3 regions of the Alteromonas sp. LMIT006 genome follow, and region 3 is predicted to be linked to each of the others. Evidence: predicted binding sites of a transcription regulator. Region 3 holds the regulator's gene; each other region holds the start of a gene.
The links. Region 3 encodes FNR, which switches genes on or off when oxygen is low (the NO sensors DNR and NnrR bind a similar motif). Its sites were predicted from a motif close to TTGATCTAGATCAA; they were not measured.
Positions count from the first base shown of each region.

Region 1: NLG07_RS03420 (OmpW family protein) is a predicted target of FNR. The motif match lies at 4,119-4,132, and genes of this name have one in related genera.
Region 2: ccoG (cytochrome c oxidase accessory protein CcoG) is a predicted target of FNR. The motif match lies at 2,468-2,481, and genes of this name have one in related genera.

Region 1 covers NZ_CP101291.1:719,299-725,665, reverse strand. The annotation lists rRNA gene NLG07_RS03435 (16S ribosomal RNA) at 1-1,533, opposite strand, end outside; gene NLG07_RS03430 (gamma carbonic anhydrase family protein) at 1,983-2,519, shown strand; gene aroE (shikimate dehydrogenase) at 2,509-3,327, opposite strand; gene NLG07_RS03420 (OmpW family protein) at 3,399-4,055, opposite strand; gene hemF (oxygen-dependent coproporphyrinogen oxidase) at 4,179-5,108, opposite strand; gene NLG07_RS03410 (Sua5/YciO/YrdC/YwlC family protein) at 5,129-5,686, opposite strand; gene NLG07_RS03405 (topoisomerase DNA-binding C4 zinc finger domain-containing protein) at 5,692-6,153, opposite strand; gene NLG07_RS03400 (DUF494 family protein) at 6,184-6,367, opposite strand, start outside.
Region 2 covers NZ_CP101291.1:1,075,427-1,081,793, reverse strand. The annotation lists gene NLG07_RS05050 (acyl-CoA dehydrogenase family protein) at 1-1,737, shown strand, start outside; gene NLG07_RS05045 (DUF3016 domain-containing protein) at 1,734-2,285, opposite strand; gene ccoG (cytochrome c oxidase accessory protein CcoG) at 2,543-4,003, shown strand; gene NLG07_RS05035 (serine/threonine protein kinase) at 4,031-5,020, shown strand; cobalamin riboswitch at 5,107-5,314, shown strand; gene NLG07_RS05030 (TonB-dependent siderophore receptor) at 5,381-6,367, shown strand, end outside.
Region 3 covers NZ_CP101291.1:1,847,318-1,853,684, reverse strand. The annotation lists gene NLG07_RS08675 (heavy metal translocating P-type ATPase) at 1-420, shown strand, start outside; gene ccoS (cbb3-type cytochrome oxidase assembly protein CcoS) at 434-613, shown strand; gene NLG07_RS08665 (sulfite exporter TauE/SafE family protein) at 606-1,259, shown strand; gene fnr (fumarate/nitrate reduction transcriptional regulator Fnr) at 1,324-2,070, shown strand; gene uspE (universal stress protein UspE) at 2,067-2,990, shown strand; gene ttcA (tRNA 2-thiocytidine(32) synthetase TtcA) at 3,037-3,930, shown strand; gene rssA (patatin-like phospholipase RssA) at 3,938-4,837, shown strand; gene NLG07_RS08640 (DUF2987 domain-containing protein) at 4,851-5,492, opposite strand; gene NLG07_RS08635 (glucosaminidase domain-containing protein) at 5,485-6,363, opposite strand; gene NLG07_RS08630 (hypothetical protein) at 6,341-6,367, opposite strand, start outside.

The sequences.
Region 1 (6,367 bases), 1.1 Mb from region 3:
GAGGTGATCCAACCCCAGGTTCCCCTAGGGTTACCTTGTTACGACTTCACCCCAGTCATGAAACACAAAGTGGTAATCGTCCTCCCGAAGGTTAGACTAACTACTTCTTTTGCATCCCACTCCCATGGTGTGACGGGCGGTGTGTACAAGGCCCGGGAACGTATTCACCGCAGTATGCTGACCTGCGATTACTAGCGATTCCGACTTCATGGAGTCGAGTTGCAGACTCCAATCCGGACTACGACGAGCTTTAAGGGGTCCGCTTACCCTCGCAGGTTTGCCTCCCTCTGTACTCGCCATTGTAGCACGTGTGTAGCCCTACACGTAAGGGCCATGATGACTTGACGTCGTCCCCACCTTCCTCCGGTTTGTCACCGGCAGTCTCCTTAGAGTGCCCAACTAAATGATGGCAACTAAGGACAAGGGTTGCGCTCGTTGCGGGACTTAACCCAACATCTCACGACACGAGCTGACGACAGCCATGCAGCACCTGTCCCAGCGTTCCCGAAGGCACCAAAGCATCTCTGCTAAGTTCGCTGAATGTCAAGTGTAGGTAAGGTTCTTCGCGTTGCATCGAATTAAACCACATGCTCCACCGCTTGTGCGGGCCCCCGTCAATTCATTTGAGTTTTAATCTTGCGACCGTACTCCCCAGGCGGTCTACTTAGCGCGTTAGCTTCGCTACACACGTATTAAATACACATACAGCTAGTAGACAGCGTTTACGGTGTGGACTACCAGGGTATCTAATCCTGTTCGCTACCCACACTTTCGCACATGAGCGTCAGTCTTTGGCCAGAGAGCTGCCTTCGCCATTGATGTTCCTTCTGATCTCTACGCATTTCACCGCTACACCAGAAATTCCACTCCCCTCTCCAAGACTCTAGTCTGCCAGTTCTAAATGACCATCCCACGTTAAGCGCGGGGCTTTCACATCTAGCTTAACAAACCGCCTGCGTGCGCTTTACGCCCAGTAATTCCGATTAACGCTCGCACCCTCCGTATTACCGCGGCTGCTGGCACGGAGTTAGCCGGTGCTTCTTCTGTGGTTAACGTCACGGCTAGCAGGTATTAACTACTAACTAACTTTTCCTCACCACTGAAAGTGCTTTACAACCCGAAGGCCTTCTTCACACACGCGGCATGGCTGCATCAGGGTTCCCCCCATTGTGCAATATTCCCCACTGCTGCCTCCCGTAGGAGTCTGGGCCGTGTCTCAGTCCCAGTGTGGCTGATCTTCCTCTCAGAACAGCTAGAGATCGTCGCCTTGGTAAGCCTTTACCTTACCAACTAGCTAATCTCACTTGGGCCTCTCTCTGCGCGTGAGCCTAAGCCCACTTTGGTTCGAAAACATTATGCGGTATTAGCTATCGTTTCCAATAGTTATCCCCCTCGCAAAGGCAAGTTCCCAAGCATTACTCACCCGTCCGCCACTCGTCAGCAAAGTGCAAGCACTTCCTGTTACCGTTCGACTTGCATGTGTTAGGCCTGCCGCCAGCGTTCAATCTGAGCCATGATCAAACTCTTCAATTAAAATATATCGAAATATGAATTGTCGTTGTGACACTCTTAATGAGTGCCCACACAAATTGTCTTGTTATCTGATTGTTAAAGAACGTTGAAGCCGGAGCTTCGTGCTTGTTGAGGTGTTCCTCTCAAGCGGGATGCGTATGATACGCTTTTGATTTTCAGTGTCAATCTTTTTTTTATGTTTTTTGTGATTATTTTCACTCAAAACAGATTGCCCAAAAATCCCGCAAACCCAGATAAAATCTAGTCTTGCTGTCGCTTTAAGTGGTTACCCCCTCAAGCGAGATGCGCATTGTACAGACTTAATTTATGCCGTCAACTAAATATAGTCATTTTTTTGCAATATTTCTGATTTTTTTCTGTCACACACACAAATAGTCTAATTCACAAGCATAACTCCTTAGTTTTCTTTACAATGATTACTGTTAGTTAACAACCACAAGGATTTTATTATGCTCAAACGGTTCGATGGCATCTCCCCTTCATTAGGTAAAGGGGTCTTTGTTGACGAAAGTGCAGTTTTATATGGGGACATTACTCTAGGAGATAATGTCAGTATATGGCCATTAGTCGCTGCCCGCGGCGACGTCAATCATATCCGTATTGGCGCACGCACTAATGTACAAGATGGGTCCGTGCTTCATGTAACTCGTAAAACTAAGTCTTTAGCGAATGGCTTTCCGCTTATTATTGGCGAGGATGTGACTGTAGGCCATAAATGTATGTTGCATGGCTGCACCATTGGTAACCGCGTATTAGTTGGAATGGGCGCTATTGTCTTAGACGGTGCTACAGTGCAAGACGATGTATTCATCGGAGCCGGGTCAGTCGTTCCTCCTAACAAGACGCTAGAGTCTGGCTACCTGTACGTCGGTAACCCAGTTCAGCAAAGACGCCCTTTAAAGGAGAGTGAAATGGCATTCTTAAAAGAAAGCGCCGAGAACTATGTCGCTTTAAAGGATGTCTACTTAGGTAAAACTACCGATTAAGCTCTAAGCGTAATGCTTCTAATACTGGGGTTGTGTTCACTCGCTGCCCCGTCCATAATTCAAAGCTCTTTGCCGCTTGGCCAACTAACATACCCAAACCATCGCTGCAGGTTTTTGCACCGGCTTTCATCGCCTGTTGCATGAATGCAGTTTGCCCTGGCAGATATACCATGTCGTATGCCATCTCAATATTTTGATAAAGATTTTTTGGCATATCAGGAAGCTGTTTTTGTAAGGATAAGGTGGTTGCGTTGACGATCACATCATAGCGTTCATTACGCACGCTATCAAAACCACCGGCTGTTAGCTTCTTATGTGAAAACGCTTGAACCAGCTCACGAGCCCTTTGTACATTGCGATTCACTATGTGGATAGATGCAACATGTTGATTAATAAAAGGCATAATGACACCACGCGCTGCTCCACCAGCTCCAATCAATAATATCCGCTTGTCTTTTAATGCTTGATCCTGGCGCAAAATATCCTGCATCAATCCCGGCCCATCCGTATTGTGTCCAAGCAAACCATTAACGGTTTTATATAAGGTATTCACCGCTCCTGCCGTTTTGGCTTCATCGGTTAACTCATCCGCAAGCGCAAACGCTTCCTCTTTAAATGGCGTCGTGACATTGAGGCCAATGTGATTTTTTTTACTGAAAAAATCCGCCACCGCCTCTTTAAATAAATGCTTTTCAACAAGGATTGCATCGTATTGAATATCCACACCAGCTTGAGCTGCAAACATGTGGTGAATAAAAGGGGATTTAGATTGAGCAATGGGATTGCCCATCACAGCAAAGTACTGCATCGCATTATACTCCGTTCAACGAATGCCAATGGTAATGCCCGTACTTTACCGTAATTAATACCGATGAACTATTAAAACTTATAAGCTAATGACAGGGTATAGACCATAGGATCAATCGTAACGGTTTCGACATTACCTGCGTTAAACGTGGCTTCTGTTTCAATGTCAATATAGCGAACAGAGGCATTTAAGCCCAAGTTATCGCTGAACATATAATCAAAACCGACCTGAGCCGACAAGCCAAACGATGCATCCAATTCCAAGTCATCCACACCTAATGCATCTTGATTGGCTTGCGTAAATTCTTCATCAAAAAAGATTGTGTAGTTTAAGCCAACTCCAGCATATGGCTGGAATACAGCTGACGGCTCAGCAAAGAAATAATTCACTGTCACCGTGGGGGGTAAATGCGTGACTTCTGCTAATTTTGCGCCATTAGCGGTTAGGTTGACATCGTGCTTAAACGGCGTCGCAGCGAGTAGTTCGACATTGATGATATCTGTGACAAAATAAGCAACGTTCAGACCAAGTTGAGCATTACTATCAACTGCCAATCTGGTATTTAAGACGCTTGCATCGCCACCAACCAATACTGGAGAAGATGAATCGTCTGGGGATACTTGTGTCACGCCAACACGTACAACAATATCGCCCTTTTCATAAGCCAACGCCGGAGCAGAAAGAGAAGATGCAGCTATCAGAGCAAGTGGCAGTAATGTAGTTTTCATAATATGTGTTCTCTATGTGTAATTAAACTAAACACAGTATGCTAAAGAACCCATATATTTGATTTGATCTAGAACAATGCGCAGTATGCGCTGCGCATTATCGGCTCCAAAGATTGATATAGATCAGATATTGTTTGACGATAACCAATCTTGTGGGGTCAAAAAGGATGACAATTTACCCTGTGCAGAATCTGGAGCAGGCTGATAATTATATTCCCAACGCGCCAATGGCGGCATCGACATCAGAATGGATTCGGTGCGACCACCGGTTTGTAACCCGAATAAGGTACCGCGGTCGTAGACCAGGTTAAATTCCACATAGCGCCCACGACGATAGAGCTGAAAATCGCGCTCCATTGCACCGTATTCACAGCTCTTGCGACGCTCAATAATCGGAATATACGCATCTAGGTACCCCTTGCCAACCGCCTGCATATAAGCAAACGATGACGCAAAATCCGGCGCATTGAGATCATCAAAAAACAATCCACCTACCCCGCGAGTTTCATTGCGATGTTTAAGGTAAAAATACTCATCACACCACTTCTTGTATTTTGGATACACATCCTCACCAAACGGTTCTGACAAATCCTTGGCTACCGTATGCCAATGCACAACGTCTTCTTTGAATGGAAAAAAAGGGGTCAAATCAAAACCGCCCCCGAACCACCAGATAGGATCCTCGCCTTCTTTTTCAGCAACAAAAAATCGCACATTTGCATGAGAGGTTGGAATGTATGGATTGTGTGGATGAATCACCAGTGATACACCCATTGCTTGAAAGTTTCGCCCAGCCAGTTCAGGACGAGCGGCCGTTGCCGACGCGGGCATTTGCGAACCAAACACATGTGAAAAATTCACCCCGCCTTGCTCAATCACGGCGCCATGGGTAAGCACTCTCGTGCGACCACCGCCACCTTCTGCGCGCGCCCAGTTATCCTCTTTGAAACTGCCTTTACCATCTGACAATTCTAAGGTTTGACAAATATCGTCTTGTAACTTGAGTAAAAACGCTTTGACTTGTTCGATCTGTTGGGCGGTCACCGCTTGCATATTCTTTCCTAGCTTTGTGTTTAATCGCGCAGCACCACACCGGTGAGAGCATCCGTTATCTTACTTGGTCTGGCGGTACGATCAACCTCTCCGTCGACTTTATAAACTGAATCACCAAAGTATTCTTTGATTTGGGCCAGATCTCTTGCGGGTTCTTTCCCTGAAGGGTTGGCACTGGTGGACACCATCGGTTTATTTATCGCGTCACACAATACCTTAACGGTTGGATGAGCAGATACCCGAACGGCTAGACTATTTCGTCCACCGCTTAATAAATCCGATATCTCAGGTCGTTTGGGAATGATCCACGTATATGGACCAGGCCAGGTATCACAAGCCGCTTGCCACTGTTCAGCAGTCAATTTATCTTTATCCACATACGCTTCAAGCTGTGCAAAATGACTGGCGATCAAAATAACGCCTTTGTCTTGAGGACGCGTCTTGGTATCCAGCACTCGTTGCACCGCATCCAAATTGTCTGGATCACACCCTAGCCCGAACACAGCCTCAGTCGGATAAGCAATCACTTGTCCGGACTGAAATGCTTCACAAAATTCAGATAAATTGAGATCTTTCATAGGTATTATGGTTGTTGATTGGTTATATGGTCACACTTTGGATACTGACTACATCCCCAAAAGGTTTTGCCTGATTTATTCATCCGCGCAACATAATGCCCCGTTTTGCATTTCGGACAAAAAACCTGAGTCTCTACTGGGTCAGCTTGTGGGTTAAGTGAGCCAATATAATGGCAATCAGGAAATGCGGTACATCCTAAAAACATACCGTACTGACCTTTTTTGATTGCCAAATCACTGGCACATTCCGGACAAGGAGTGCCTGACATGACTTTAATCGTGCTGTCATCATCACTCTTAGGGTTATGAATGTATTCACACTGTGGATAATTGGAACAACCGATGAAAGATTGTTTTTTGCTGAATTTCTGCTGTAACGGAGCATTGCACTGAGGACAATCACCATAAGCTTGAGCCAGTGCCTGGCTCGGCATGTTGCTAAAGAGCGTTGTGTCTATTTTACTCATGAGCGGTAATGTAAATCCCCAAAATAGCGCTTAATGCACTGGCCCTTCGGCAACATCGAACAGCAGGTTTTCCATTTGTGCATAAGCGGTTTCACGACCCGGGGCATTAAACAATACCATCAAAATAACCCATTTGAGGTCTTCTAGACCAAAATCTTTGCTTTCGATTTCCATAACCCGATCAATAACCATCTCACGCGTAATATTATCCAAA
Region 2 (6,367 bases), 770 kb from region 3:
CTCCGAGATTTACAGTTTTTACAACAGACATGGCTGGATTTAGATACTCATTATCAAGCTCTTGGTCTATCTGATTATGACAGTGAATTGGCGCAAAATATCCTCGAGCAGGGTGCTAAATTTGCCCAGGATGTCATTGCACCACTCAATCAAATAGGAGATGATCAGGGGTGTCGCTTGAAAAATGGCAAAGTTACAACGCCCGATGGATTTGCCCGGGCATACGCGGAATATATTGCCAATGGCTGGAATGCGATGCTCGGCGATGTCGCTTATGGCGGTTCTGCATTGCCTTATACCATGGCGGTTCCCATCCATGAGTGTCTTAATTCAGCTAACATCAGTTGGCGTTTAACCACTATGCTGACAGAATCAGCCATACTGGCATTAACCAAACACGGTTCGCAAGCGCTAAAAGACACCTATCTGGCTAAACTCATCAGTGGTGAGTGGACCGGCACGATGAATCTAACGGAACCTCATGCGGGCACTGATTTGAGTCTGTTGTCGACCAAAGCCGAACACCAAGATGACGGGTCGTATCGGATCACCGGCACCAAAATATTCATTACCGGCGGCGATCACGATTGGACTGATAATATTATCCACATGGTGCTCGCGCGGTTGCCGGATGCGCCACCAGGAGTGAAAGGCATTAGTTTATTTTTGGTCCCCAAAATCACAATCGATGATCAAGGAAATTTAGGTGCAGCAAACTCGCTTAGCGTGGGTAGTTTGGAGCACAAAATGGGGATCAAGGGCTCCCCAACGTGTGTTATGCATTACGATGGCGCCATTGGCTATCTTGTAGGGGAAGAAAATAACGGTTTAGCGTGTATGTTTACCATGATGAATGATGCACGGTTTCAAGTTGGATTAGAAGGCCTAGGTACCGCTGAAATCGCTTATCAAGGCTCCCTAGCCTATGCTAGTGATCGCTTACAATCACGCAGTCCATCTGGTGCTGTAACCCCTTCAAAAAAAGCAGACCCGATCCTTGCCCAGCCAGACGTCAAACGCATGTTATTGACACAAAAATCATTGGCCGAAGGTTGTCGCGCCATGTCTTTGTGGTACGCCAAACTGATGGATATTGAAAAGCATGGTGAACCTGAACAACAATCTCACGCCTCACACGTGATCGCATACTTAACGCCAATTACAAAAGCCTTTTTTACGGATATTGGCACCGAAGCTGCGCATCATGGCATTCAAATATTGGGTGGACATGGTTACATCCGCGAATGGGGCATGGAACAGCTACTTCGTGATAATCGAATTGCACAGTTGTACGAAGGGACCAACGGGATCCAGGCGGGTGATTTGATCGGGCGCAAGTTGACACGCAGTCATGGCGAATATCTTCGCGCAACACAAATCGAACTCGCTAGGTTAATTGACAGGATCCAAGATGAGCAGCTTGTCGATAAGGCACAACAACTGCTGGATGATTGGTATCACACATCGCAATCATTAATGGGGACTTCTGCTGCAACGAGCGCCAGTCAAGCGCATGATTATTTGCAATATTGTGGGTATCAAGTTACTGGGATATTGTGGTGTTCAGTTTTAGATACGCTTAATCAAGTTGAAGATTCACTTTACACAGAAAATAAGTCTTTCACTGGGCAGTTTTATTTAAAATACATTTTGCCTCGAGCAGAACATCATAAATCATTACTCTCATGTGCAGAATGCGTAAACGACATCCCCTTAAAGGTGTTTACGCTCGATTAATTTTGCGCGATATCTTCAGCAATGTTGCGCTTGAACCACGAGCGCAACATATTTTTTTCGTAACGCAAAAATTCATGACTGAAAAAAGGATTGTGACGTTGGTTAAAACTCATGTCTTTTATCGAGTCTTCAGCCGCTTTTATTTGAACTCCATTGGCGTCCAAGATGCGCCAGCTTAAGTCCATTCGAGGAATATGTACATCTTTCACTAAACGAACATCTTGGCCACCAGAGCCCAAACCAACAAAGCTTGCAGGAAATACCTGTCCGGCAAGATCTAAATCCGTCACAGTGATCTCAAAGCGCTGCCCATCAGGGAGCTCTGAAGCAAGTTGAGCAAAATAGTCGCTGAGTTCCTTAAACACGTGTTTAGCGAATTTGGTTCGACCTTGATTGACCGGCTTCACATCATTAAATGAGCGATAGTCTTGCCATATAATGGACACTCGCTCTATTTCTGACACAATGTCTTGTGCTGATTCTTCCGCGTTAGCTTGCATCTGTGCAAAAAAACTTACCACAACAAAACTAATGATTAGGGCACGCATTACGTTTACCTCAACGTCGGTCGATAATTACAAAAAGTTACATTTACCAATCTAGCAAAAACCACAGTATTTCACTAGATGGCTAAGGTAAAGTTCAGATTGAATTCAGACTAAACCAAGCAAAGATTTACATTTAATTCACGCAAAACATACAGTTAGATAACAAAAAACACAGCAAAACATTGATATACTTCAATAAAGGAACCGGACTCATCATTTATAATCGAAATAGTTGAGTCAACCAATCAAGGTGTCACATGAGCGAACAAATCCCTATCAAGGTTATACCTCCAGAGCAAAAACCCAAAACCGTACCCAAACGCGTAACGGTTAAACCAGCAGATGATGCTGGGCAAACACAATATCCCGCTCGCTCACGTATCTATGTTCGCGCCGTAAAAGGCACCATTGAAAATTTCCGTCGGTTCTTTGGTTTTATTTTCCTCGCCTTGTTTGCGGTCATTCCGTGGCTTACATATAACGGGCAGCAAGCTATTTTATTTGATATTCCTGAGCAACGTTTTACCCTTTTTGCAATGACGCTTTGGCCACAAGACTTAACAGTATTGGCTTATATATTCATTGTGGCGGCGTTTGCATTATTTTTTGTCACCACCTTTGCCGGACGTGTATGGTGTGGTTTCATGTGCCCACAAACGACTTGGGTCTATATGTTCATCTATTTTGAAGAACTGTTTGAAGGTAATGCCAACAAACGCATGAAGCTTGACCAACGCAAAATGGATACCGATAAGTTCTTGCGCAAATCCGCCAAACACACAACGTGGTTATTGATATCACTCCTTACGGCGATGACGTTTGTGGGTTACTTTACTCCGATACGAGAACTATTTATTGACGTGGTCACACTTGATACGAGTTTTTGGGCCGCGTTTAGTATTTTATTGTTCGCTGGATGTACCTATGGCAACGCTGGTTGGATGAGAGAAATCATGTGCTTACACATGTGTCCTTATGCGCGTTTCCAATCGGCTATGTTTGACAAAGATACTTTCACCGTAGCATACGATGCCAAACGGGGTGAAGGAAGAGGACCACGTTCGCGCAAAGCCACAACAGAACAATTGCAAGCCAAAGGATTAGGAGATTGCATCGATTGCAACTTATGTGTACAAGTCTGTCCGACGGGTATTGATATACGCAATGGTCTGCAATACGAGTGCATTAACTGCGGTGCATGTGTGGATGCATGTAATGGTGTCATGGACAAGATGGGCTATGCCAAAGGCTTAATTAGCTTTACCTCAGAGCATGAACTTGCGGGCGGCAAAACCAAAATAATTCGTCCTAAATTAATTGGTTACGCCGTGGTTTTAGCCGTCATGACAGGTTTACTTGCAGCAGATTTTATGAGTCGTAAACCGCTTGATTTGGATATTATTCGTGACCGGAATTCCTTGTATCGAGAGACGAATCAGGGTCTAATTGAAAATGTCTTTACCTTAAAAGTGCTCAATAAATCACAACAAATTCGTACCTTTGACTTGAGTGTCTCAGGCCTTGCCACGTATGAGTGGATCGGCGAGCAACACGTCACTGTCGGCGGTGGTGAAGTGTTAAATCTTCCAATCAGTATTGCCACCGATGCTTATAACCTTGAAGAACGCGTGACTGAAATATACTTTACGTTAAGTACCACCGATAGTGATGGAGAAGTGATCAGCATTGAAGAGCCAGCTAAATTCCTATATCGTTAAGCGCAATTTATACGCTTTAGGAAGAGCATGACAGCGCAATTTGGCTCAGCGACGGATTTTACGTTTGCCCAACTTTCTCCCGATGTGATACTCAATGCCCTTGAGTCCATCGGGATTTATCCTACCTCGGGTTTACTGGCTCTAAATAGCTATGAAAATAGAGTGTACCAGTTTGCGACCGAAGACGCTCGCTATGTGGTCAAATTTTACCGCAGTGGGCGTTGGTCTGATGCTCAGATCCAAGAAGAACACGATTTTTCTCTGGAACTTGAGCGCAACGAAGTGCCTGTCATCGCTCCTTTGTGCATTGCAAGACAAACATTGCATCACTTTGAATCGTGTCGTTTTACCCTATTTCCTTCTGCGGGTGGGCGTCAACTTGAAGTCGATAATCTTGACCAACTTGAAGTGGTCGGTCGCTTTTTAGGACGTACGCATCAGATTGGGCAAGCAAAGCCCTTTGTTCATCGCGCTGAGTTTTCCACGCAATCTCATCTGCATGAGCCCTTTGCTATTTTGCATGAATCAAGCATGATCCCAATGCATCTGCGCACAGCGTTTTTTGCCATATTAGAGCCTGTGGTCAATGAAACTGCCGCTCGTTATATCACGACACCTCACATTCGTCTGCATGGCGATTGTCACCCATCGAATATTTTGTGGCGAGATGGCCCGTGCTTTGTTGATTTAGATGATTGTCGTCAAGGCCCTGCCATACAAGATCTTTGGCTGTTGCTCAATGGTGATCGCCAACAACAGTTATTGCAGCTTGATACGCTGGTTGGCGCATATGAAGAATTTGCGGATTTTGACCACAGTCAGCTGCCTTTAATTGAGCCCCTGCGGGCAATGCGCATGGTACATTACATGGCTTGGTTAACTCAGCGGTGGGCAGATCCTGCTTTTCCACAAGCCTTTCCATGGTTTGCCGAAGACAAATATTGGGAGCATCAAATACTCGCTTTGAAAGAACAGTTGGCAGCGCTCAATGAACCTCCACTTAAATTAATGCCATAAATTAAAAAACGGTGTACTCGAAAAGTGTTGATTGAGGTAGTGAAAAAACAAAGTGAGAAACCGATAACAAATAAGTCAAATTCAAGTATACTACGCCCGAATTAGGTGCTGACTTAACGTCAGATAATCGGGAAGGATGTGCAAATCATCCACTGCCCCCGCAACGGTGAACGCGCGTTCGCATTTTTGATATCGCCACTGTGTCTAACGACATGGGAAGGTAAAAATGCTCGTCAGTATTTATATACTGACTCGTGCTCAGTCCGGATACCGGCCTAACTCCGATATCTCTGCAAGTGGCAGATGGATACACATCACTCATAGGTGCGGTGGGCACTTAGTTGATTGGATACATTTTTCATGTTTAGTTCTATAAAATCCTCCGTAGCGCTTGTTGCGTTTGCGACCTCTTTTTCTATTCAAGCACAAACACCTTTGCAAAATGACACCGTTGACACTATAACGGTGACGAGTTCTCGTTTAGCGATCCCAGCTAATGAACTTGCTGGGTTTCGCCAGATCCTCACCCGAGACGACATAGAGCGTTCTCAAGCACAGTTTTTAAGTGATATCCTACCAACCTTTGCCGGTGTTGATATTTCAAATAACGGCGGTACAGGACAATTTGCCGAGTTGAGAGTGCGCGGTGGTGAAACAAACCATTTAGTCGTTCTACTTGATGGCATCCAAATCAACGACCAAGCCCAAGGTGGTTTAATCGATCTTGCCCATATCCCATTGAGTAGCATCGAAAGTATTGAACTATTGCAAGGCACCTCTGGTGCGCAATGGGGTGACGGGGCGCTCAGCGGTGTATTATCTATTACGACCCTCGTTGCCGACAGGAACCAACACACAGTAAACATTGACTTAGGTTTACACCGCACAGCAAATGTTGCATTGACACAAACCATCAAACAAGACAGCTATCGTCATAGCTTAAGTGTCTCCGCCTACCACACCGATGGACAGAACATCTCCGTGGTCGAAGGACAAAGGGAACGCGATGGCTATCAAAATATGCAGTTTGTCTACAAGCCAACTATTCAACTATCTGACGCTTCACAATTGCAGGGGTTTCTGCGCTATACAGAATATGTCACAGCATTTGATGAAACTGATTTTGCTGTGACTGGCTTGCCAATTGATGCAGACAGTGAATCGAATGGGGTTAAACAAACCTTTTCACTGCATTACACTCAAGCACTCAGTGACAATGTTACCCTCAATGCGCAGTGGCAAAATCAGCGTGATGCAGTCAAAAATACCGCGAATGGTGCCTTGACTAGTGCCAGTGATACCGACGAGCATCGCTATTTGGCATGGGTAACCGTTAACCATTCAGAT
Region 3 (6,367 bases):
GTCAAAGAAGCCCACCACGGTTGTCGACCTGAAGATAAGCTGTCTATCTTAACCGAATTACAATCCAGTAAAAAAGTCATCATGATGCTTGGTGATGGCATTAACGATGCGCCGGTTTTGGCACAAGCTGATGTCGCAGTGACGGTTGGCAATGCCTCGGATTTCACCAAACACAGTACGGATGTTATTTTGTTGCAAGAACACCTTGCTCAATTACCACTATTGACCGCTCTGGCAGCAAAAACCAAACGCACAATTAAACAAAATTTTATGTGGGCATTAGGATATAATGTCGTGGTATTGCCATTTGCAATTATGGGTGTCCTGACACCTTGGCAAGCTGCGCTTGGAATGTCTCTGAGCTCTTTAATCGTTGTCTACAACTCAGCGCGTTTATTGCGATTTAGACAACTTAACTAATGGATGTCACTTTATGAACATAATATATGTATTGATTCCCATTGCCATCATTATCGTTGCGGTCGCCATTGTTGCTTTTTTTTGGGCAGTTAAAAACAACCAATTCGAAGATTTAGAACGCCAGGGGCACAGTATCTTGTTCGATGATGATGTGACTCCCTCCCCTAAATCTGAACAACATAAACGTGATTGAATTACTTTTTACCGCATTTTTACTCGGTATCGCAGGTAGTACTCATTGTTTAGGAATGTGTGGCGGTATTGCGAGCAGTTTATTATTCAGTGCAAAACCCGATGTAGGGAAATGGATGCTGATCGCAGGATACAACTTTGGTCGTATTTTTAGTTATACTTTAGCTGGGTTTGGCGTTGCTTGGTTTGGCACACATATTGGTAATTCTGGATTAATTCCACTTAATTTTTTGCAAATTTTATCTGCCATTTTGATGTGCTTATTGGGACTTTATGTTGCGGGTTGGTGGTTGCTAATTCGACATATTGAACGCTTTTTTACGCCAATATTCAGCTTATTAAAACCCCTTTCGAAATATTTTTTACCTTTAGATAATGCTTTAAAAGCAATACCTTATGGAGTGATCTGGGGTTGGTTGCCTTGTGGTTTAGTCTATACAACATTAACTTGGACTTTAACCGTTTCTGAGCCTTGGCATGGTGCCCTTTTCATGATGTTTTTTGGGCTCGGCACTGCACCCGCCATCGTAGCTGTCGCGTTGAGTTCTGACCGTTTACAGCAAATATTATCCCACCCAACATCACGAAAAATTATGGGTGGTGTGATTATTATCTATTCAATTTCATTGCTATACTTAACAATATAGATGTAAATTCTATTATTAGATAACGATAATAAAAATTTACAACACTTAAGAGCGCGTGGTATTTATGAAAAATTCGGAACTTTCTATACACTGCCAATCATGCAGTTTTAGTCATTTATGTTTGCCGGTTTCCTTAAACTCTGACGAACTTGATTCATTAGATGATATCATTGAACGCAAGCGACCGTTACATAAGCATGATTATCTGCTTAGAGCGAATACGCCTTTCCGTTCGCTTTATGCCGTGCGTACTGGTTCATTCAAATCCTACGTGGCCACGGCTGATGGCCAAGAGCAAATTGTTGCTTTTCACTTACCAGGTGATTTGATTGGTTTTGATGCATTATCCGGTAATAGTTATACCAGTAATACCGTTGCTTTAGAAACGGCTATGGTTTGTGAGTTGCCCTATCAAACACTCAATGAAGTGGCAGAGCGCTTTCCTAAACTGCGCAATCAAATCATGTCGCACATGAGTGCAGAAATCGAGCAAAACCATCAAATGATGATGCTTTTAAATAAACGCACGGCACAAGAACGTCTACTTCATTTTTTGACACATTTAGCCAAGCGTTTTACTGAGCGTGGTTACTCAAGCAAAGAATTTAACCTGACAATGACCCGTAATGAAATCGGTAACTATTTAGGGTTAACGGTAGAAACGATCAGTCGATTATTAACACGCTTTCAAAAAGAACAGCTCATTAAAGTCGATGGTAAGTTAATTTCAATTTTAGATTTTGATGCGATGGTGATGCGTTCACAAGGAAAATTAGAGCAAGATAATCCTACACAACGCATGCTAGTATGATTAATTTAGAGTCCATTTTAGTCGTTATTGAGCCGAATCAGACGCAACAACCGGCGCTAATTCGAGGTTTATCATTAGCCAACAAAATCAATGCCAAATTAATGGTGATGCTTTCTGTATATCACGCTGGTTACGAGCTTAAACACATGCTCAGCGAGAAAGAGAGAGAAGAGTTTAGGGCTGAGTACATTGCAGATAGATACAGCTGGCTAGAAGACCTACTCGAGAAATATGAACTCCCACGAACCACGCTCACAGCGGTACATTGGCATCCGCGTGTTTATGAGTCTGTTATAGAAACTGCTCGCGAAGAAAAGGCGGATCTCATCATTAAGTCAATGAAGCATGATCCGGTAGTGACTTCTCCGGTCTTTACGCCTTTAGATTGGCACTTGATACGCAAATCTCCGTTTCCGGTGTTGCTCGTCAGTCAAACTCAAGAAACGCACTATGAACATATTGTCACAGCGGTGAATACCGGCTTTGAAGATCGTTCTCACTCACTGCTAAATGAAAAACTCACTGAATGCGCAGATGAAATTGCCAGTATTTACTCTAGCCAAGTGCACTTAGTAAATGCCTATCCATCCGTGCCCCAACCAATGAGTAAATCGACACAAAGTTTTACTTATTCAGTATTGGCGAGAGCGATTCAAAACCATCACTTCCAAGCACTAGATATGTTTGGTGATCGCTTCTCTGTTGCTAAGACAAACCGACATGTTGTTGAAGGAGAACCGCACGAGGTGATCCCTTCCGTTATTTCATCATTAAGTGCATCTTTGTTAGTCATTGGCAGTATTGGCGATATGGGAATGGCTTCCAAAACATTAGGTCAATCTGCAGAATTTATAATTGATAGTATTAAATGTGATGTTTTAGCAGTCAAACCGGATGGATTTGTTCCACCCTTACATTAACTGATATAATCGCGTCGATTCAATCACTAGGCATTAAGGCGCATGCATGTCTGATACATTAGCCACCGCAACAAAACCATCCACTTCCATCAACAAACTGATTAAACGCATTCGTCGCGAAACCGGTAAAGCGGTTATCGATTACAATATGATTGAAGACGGCGATAAAGTGATGGTTTGCCTCTCTGGAGGCAAAGATTCCTACACATTACTTGATACACTGTTGTATTTACAACGAGTAGCCCCGATTCAGTTTTCACTTGTTGCAGTCAACTTAGATCAAAAACAACCTGGATTTCCTGAACATATTTTACCCGAGTATTTAAAAAATCTTGGCGTCGATTTTCAAATAGTCACCGAAGATACCTATAGTATTGTTAAAGACAAGATCCCTGAGGGTAAAACAACTTGCTCTTTGTGTTCTCGTTTGCGCCGTGGCATTTTGTATCGCACGGCCAAAGAGCTTGGCGCAACCAAAATAGCATTAGGCCATCATCGCGATGATATGCTGGAGACATTATTTTTGAATATGTTTCACGGGGGTCGCCTCAAAAGTATGCCCCCAAAATTAGTCAGTGATAATGGTGAGCATATTGTTATTCGTCCGCTTGCTTATAACAAAGAACGAGATATAGAAAAATTTGCCCAATACATGGCGTTCCCTATCATTCCTTGTAATTTGTGCGGTTCACAAGAAAACCTCCAAAGAAAACAAATCAAAGCTATGCTTAATGAATGGGAACAGCGTTTTCCTGGTCGAATTGAGTCTATGTTCAAAGCAATGCAAAACGTGGTACCTTCGCATTTAGCTGATGGGCAATTATATGACTTTGCCGGCGTTTCCACACAACCTGGACCGGTTGCTATGGGAGATACTGCATTTGATGAAGCCCCAACGCAAATGCATAGTGACGAAAACGTACACATTATTACACTTTAAGGAATTTATGAAAATCGGATTAGCATTAGGCGCTGGTGCAGCTCGTGGCTGGGCGCATATAGGGATCATTGAAGCACTAGAAGAAATGGGTGTGCAAATTGATGTCGTCGCCGGGTGTTCTATTGGTGCATACGTTGGTTCAGCCTATGCAAGTGGTCATCTAGCAGACCTGAAAGAATGGGCCTGTAGCCTCAATGAATGGCAAATTTTAACATTACTCGGCGTGGGGATTAATACCGGAGGTATTGCCTCAGGTAAACGAGTGTTTGAAAAGCTAATGGATGAATTCAGTGTACCCAATTTTGCACAAATGCAAAAGCCGTTTGCCGTCACTGCCACGGATATGCACACCGGTCGAGAGGTGGTTTTTAAAGAAGGTGAAATTGGTGAAAGTATTCGAGCTTCTTGTGCGATCCCTGGCTTATTTGCACCGGTCAAATACCAAGGTCGTTGGTTAATTGATGGCGCTGTGGTCAATCCTGTGCCAGTTAACTTATGTCGTCAATTAGGTGCAGATGTGGTCATTGCGGTCAATCTTGCTGCCGATTTCCGCCCAGAGATGATTGAAAAATTTAGCGTTGAGCACACCGAGAGTCAGCGAAAAACTGATGAGTTTTTAGCGCGAAACACCTCACTACTCCGTTCTTGGTTTTCACCCGATAAGAGTAAAGAACAAGACTCTCCACCAGGGATAATGAGTGTAATGTCCAGCGCATTGGATATTATGCAAGCACGAGTAACACGCTCAAGACTCGCAGGTGATCCACCTCATATTTTAATTGAGCCTCATTTGCGCAATGTGGGAATATTAGAATTTAATCGTGCTGAAGAACTGATACAAAATGGTCGAGAAGCGGTCGAACGTCTGTCAGAACAAATTGACTATCAGTTAAGTTACGTTCGTTGACGAACACGATTCGTTATCGTTGTGTCAATGCGGTTATGCGTAACGGTTTTTCAGGGAGTGATAATTCCGTTAAACCTTTGATTTGCTGAGAGTCTATGCGTAATACACCCGCAACAATAGAAACGTCATCAGCGATTGGTTGCGATAACGACTCATCGCTAAAGTGTATTTGTAAACCGGTCACTTGAGGCATCATAAACGACATAAAGCCTCCCATTTCATTAAAGAAATTACGATATTGCGAGAGAATGATGTCTAAGTCAGCCCTAGAATAATTGTATTTTAACCACTGTGCAGTCGTTTCAAGCTGTACCGACATATCACATTGATTTTTGGGTGCATCCACCTCAATACGGACCAACGCATCAGCCATTTTTAAGGCTTTCTCAAAAGGGACGGTAAAACGTTGTTCTGGTGTAATCGCTACAGGAAGGACTTGCTTATCCGTGATGACCTCGCCTTTCGTAATCGTGCAAAGAGATTGCTTCTTTGGCACCTTCAAAAAGCCAAAAGCAAACTGCAAATGCTGCGTATCCTCATTATCAAGTTTGCGCAAATGACTATAGAGATCTTTGTATGCAATTTCGATAGTATCGGCATATAGCCAAGGAGACATTAACACCAAGATGAATGGTATAAAAACATTTTTACTCATGTAGAAACTCACGGTTAAATTCAAGCATATTTCTTAACTCATCAATGTATGCATCGCCACGTTCTGAATACGCTTTTAATCCGTCAATCATAGCATAAGACAAAGCAAAACTATCATCCGACATTTGTCGGGCGCGAATATCTCGCATCTCACGATATGCTCTGTTGCGATTTAAATTCAATTTATAGCGATACATGGCTTTCGCCAATGAATCAAAACGTGCCACTTCGTGGTTCATACCTTCAATACGTTGATTGGGAATAAAACCGCATCCTGTTTGATAGCACCATAATCCAAAAAAATTGTACCCTTTACGAGCAAAACGCGAAGTACCCCACCCCGATTCGTTTGCGGTTTGTACTTGCACTAACGGAGTTGGAATAGGTGCAACACGATGCAGAAGGCGCTTAATCATCTCAGGTTGTGGTGCATTTTTTACTCGATAGGTGTGACTCAAATAATTAAATGCAAGTTGTTCAGCGGTACTCAGTGATGGCTTGTTTTGAATAGATATCAAGAATTGGCGCTGGATAATAATAATTTGATTAATGCGTTTAGACATCTGCCCAATGTATTCGAAATAAGTCGATTTCTTGCTTTTAACATCTGAGATTTGTCCAAATTGAGGAATGGGCTTACCTTGACTAAAATTAGGAACTAATTGAATCTCATGGTCATTGAATACGACACCAAAAGTAGCCTCATTTCCCGCTTTGAGTATTGCGTTTGTAGTATCTAGGTAGCCAGTCTCAATCGTTTTAATTGGTGTTTGGCTAGTTTTTGTAAGATTAATGAACGGGTAAAGCACACACCAAAGCAATATTGCCCAGAATATAACAAGGGCGATTTTATGCCACAAAGGTTTCGTCATCTTT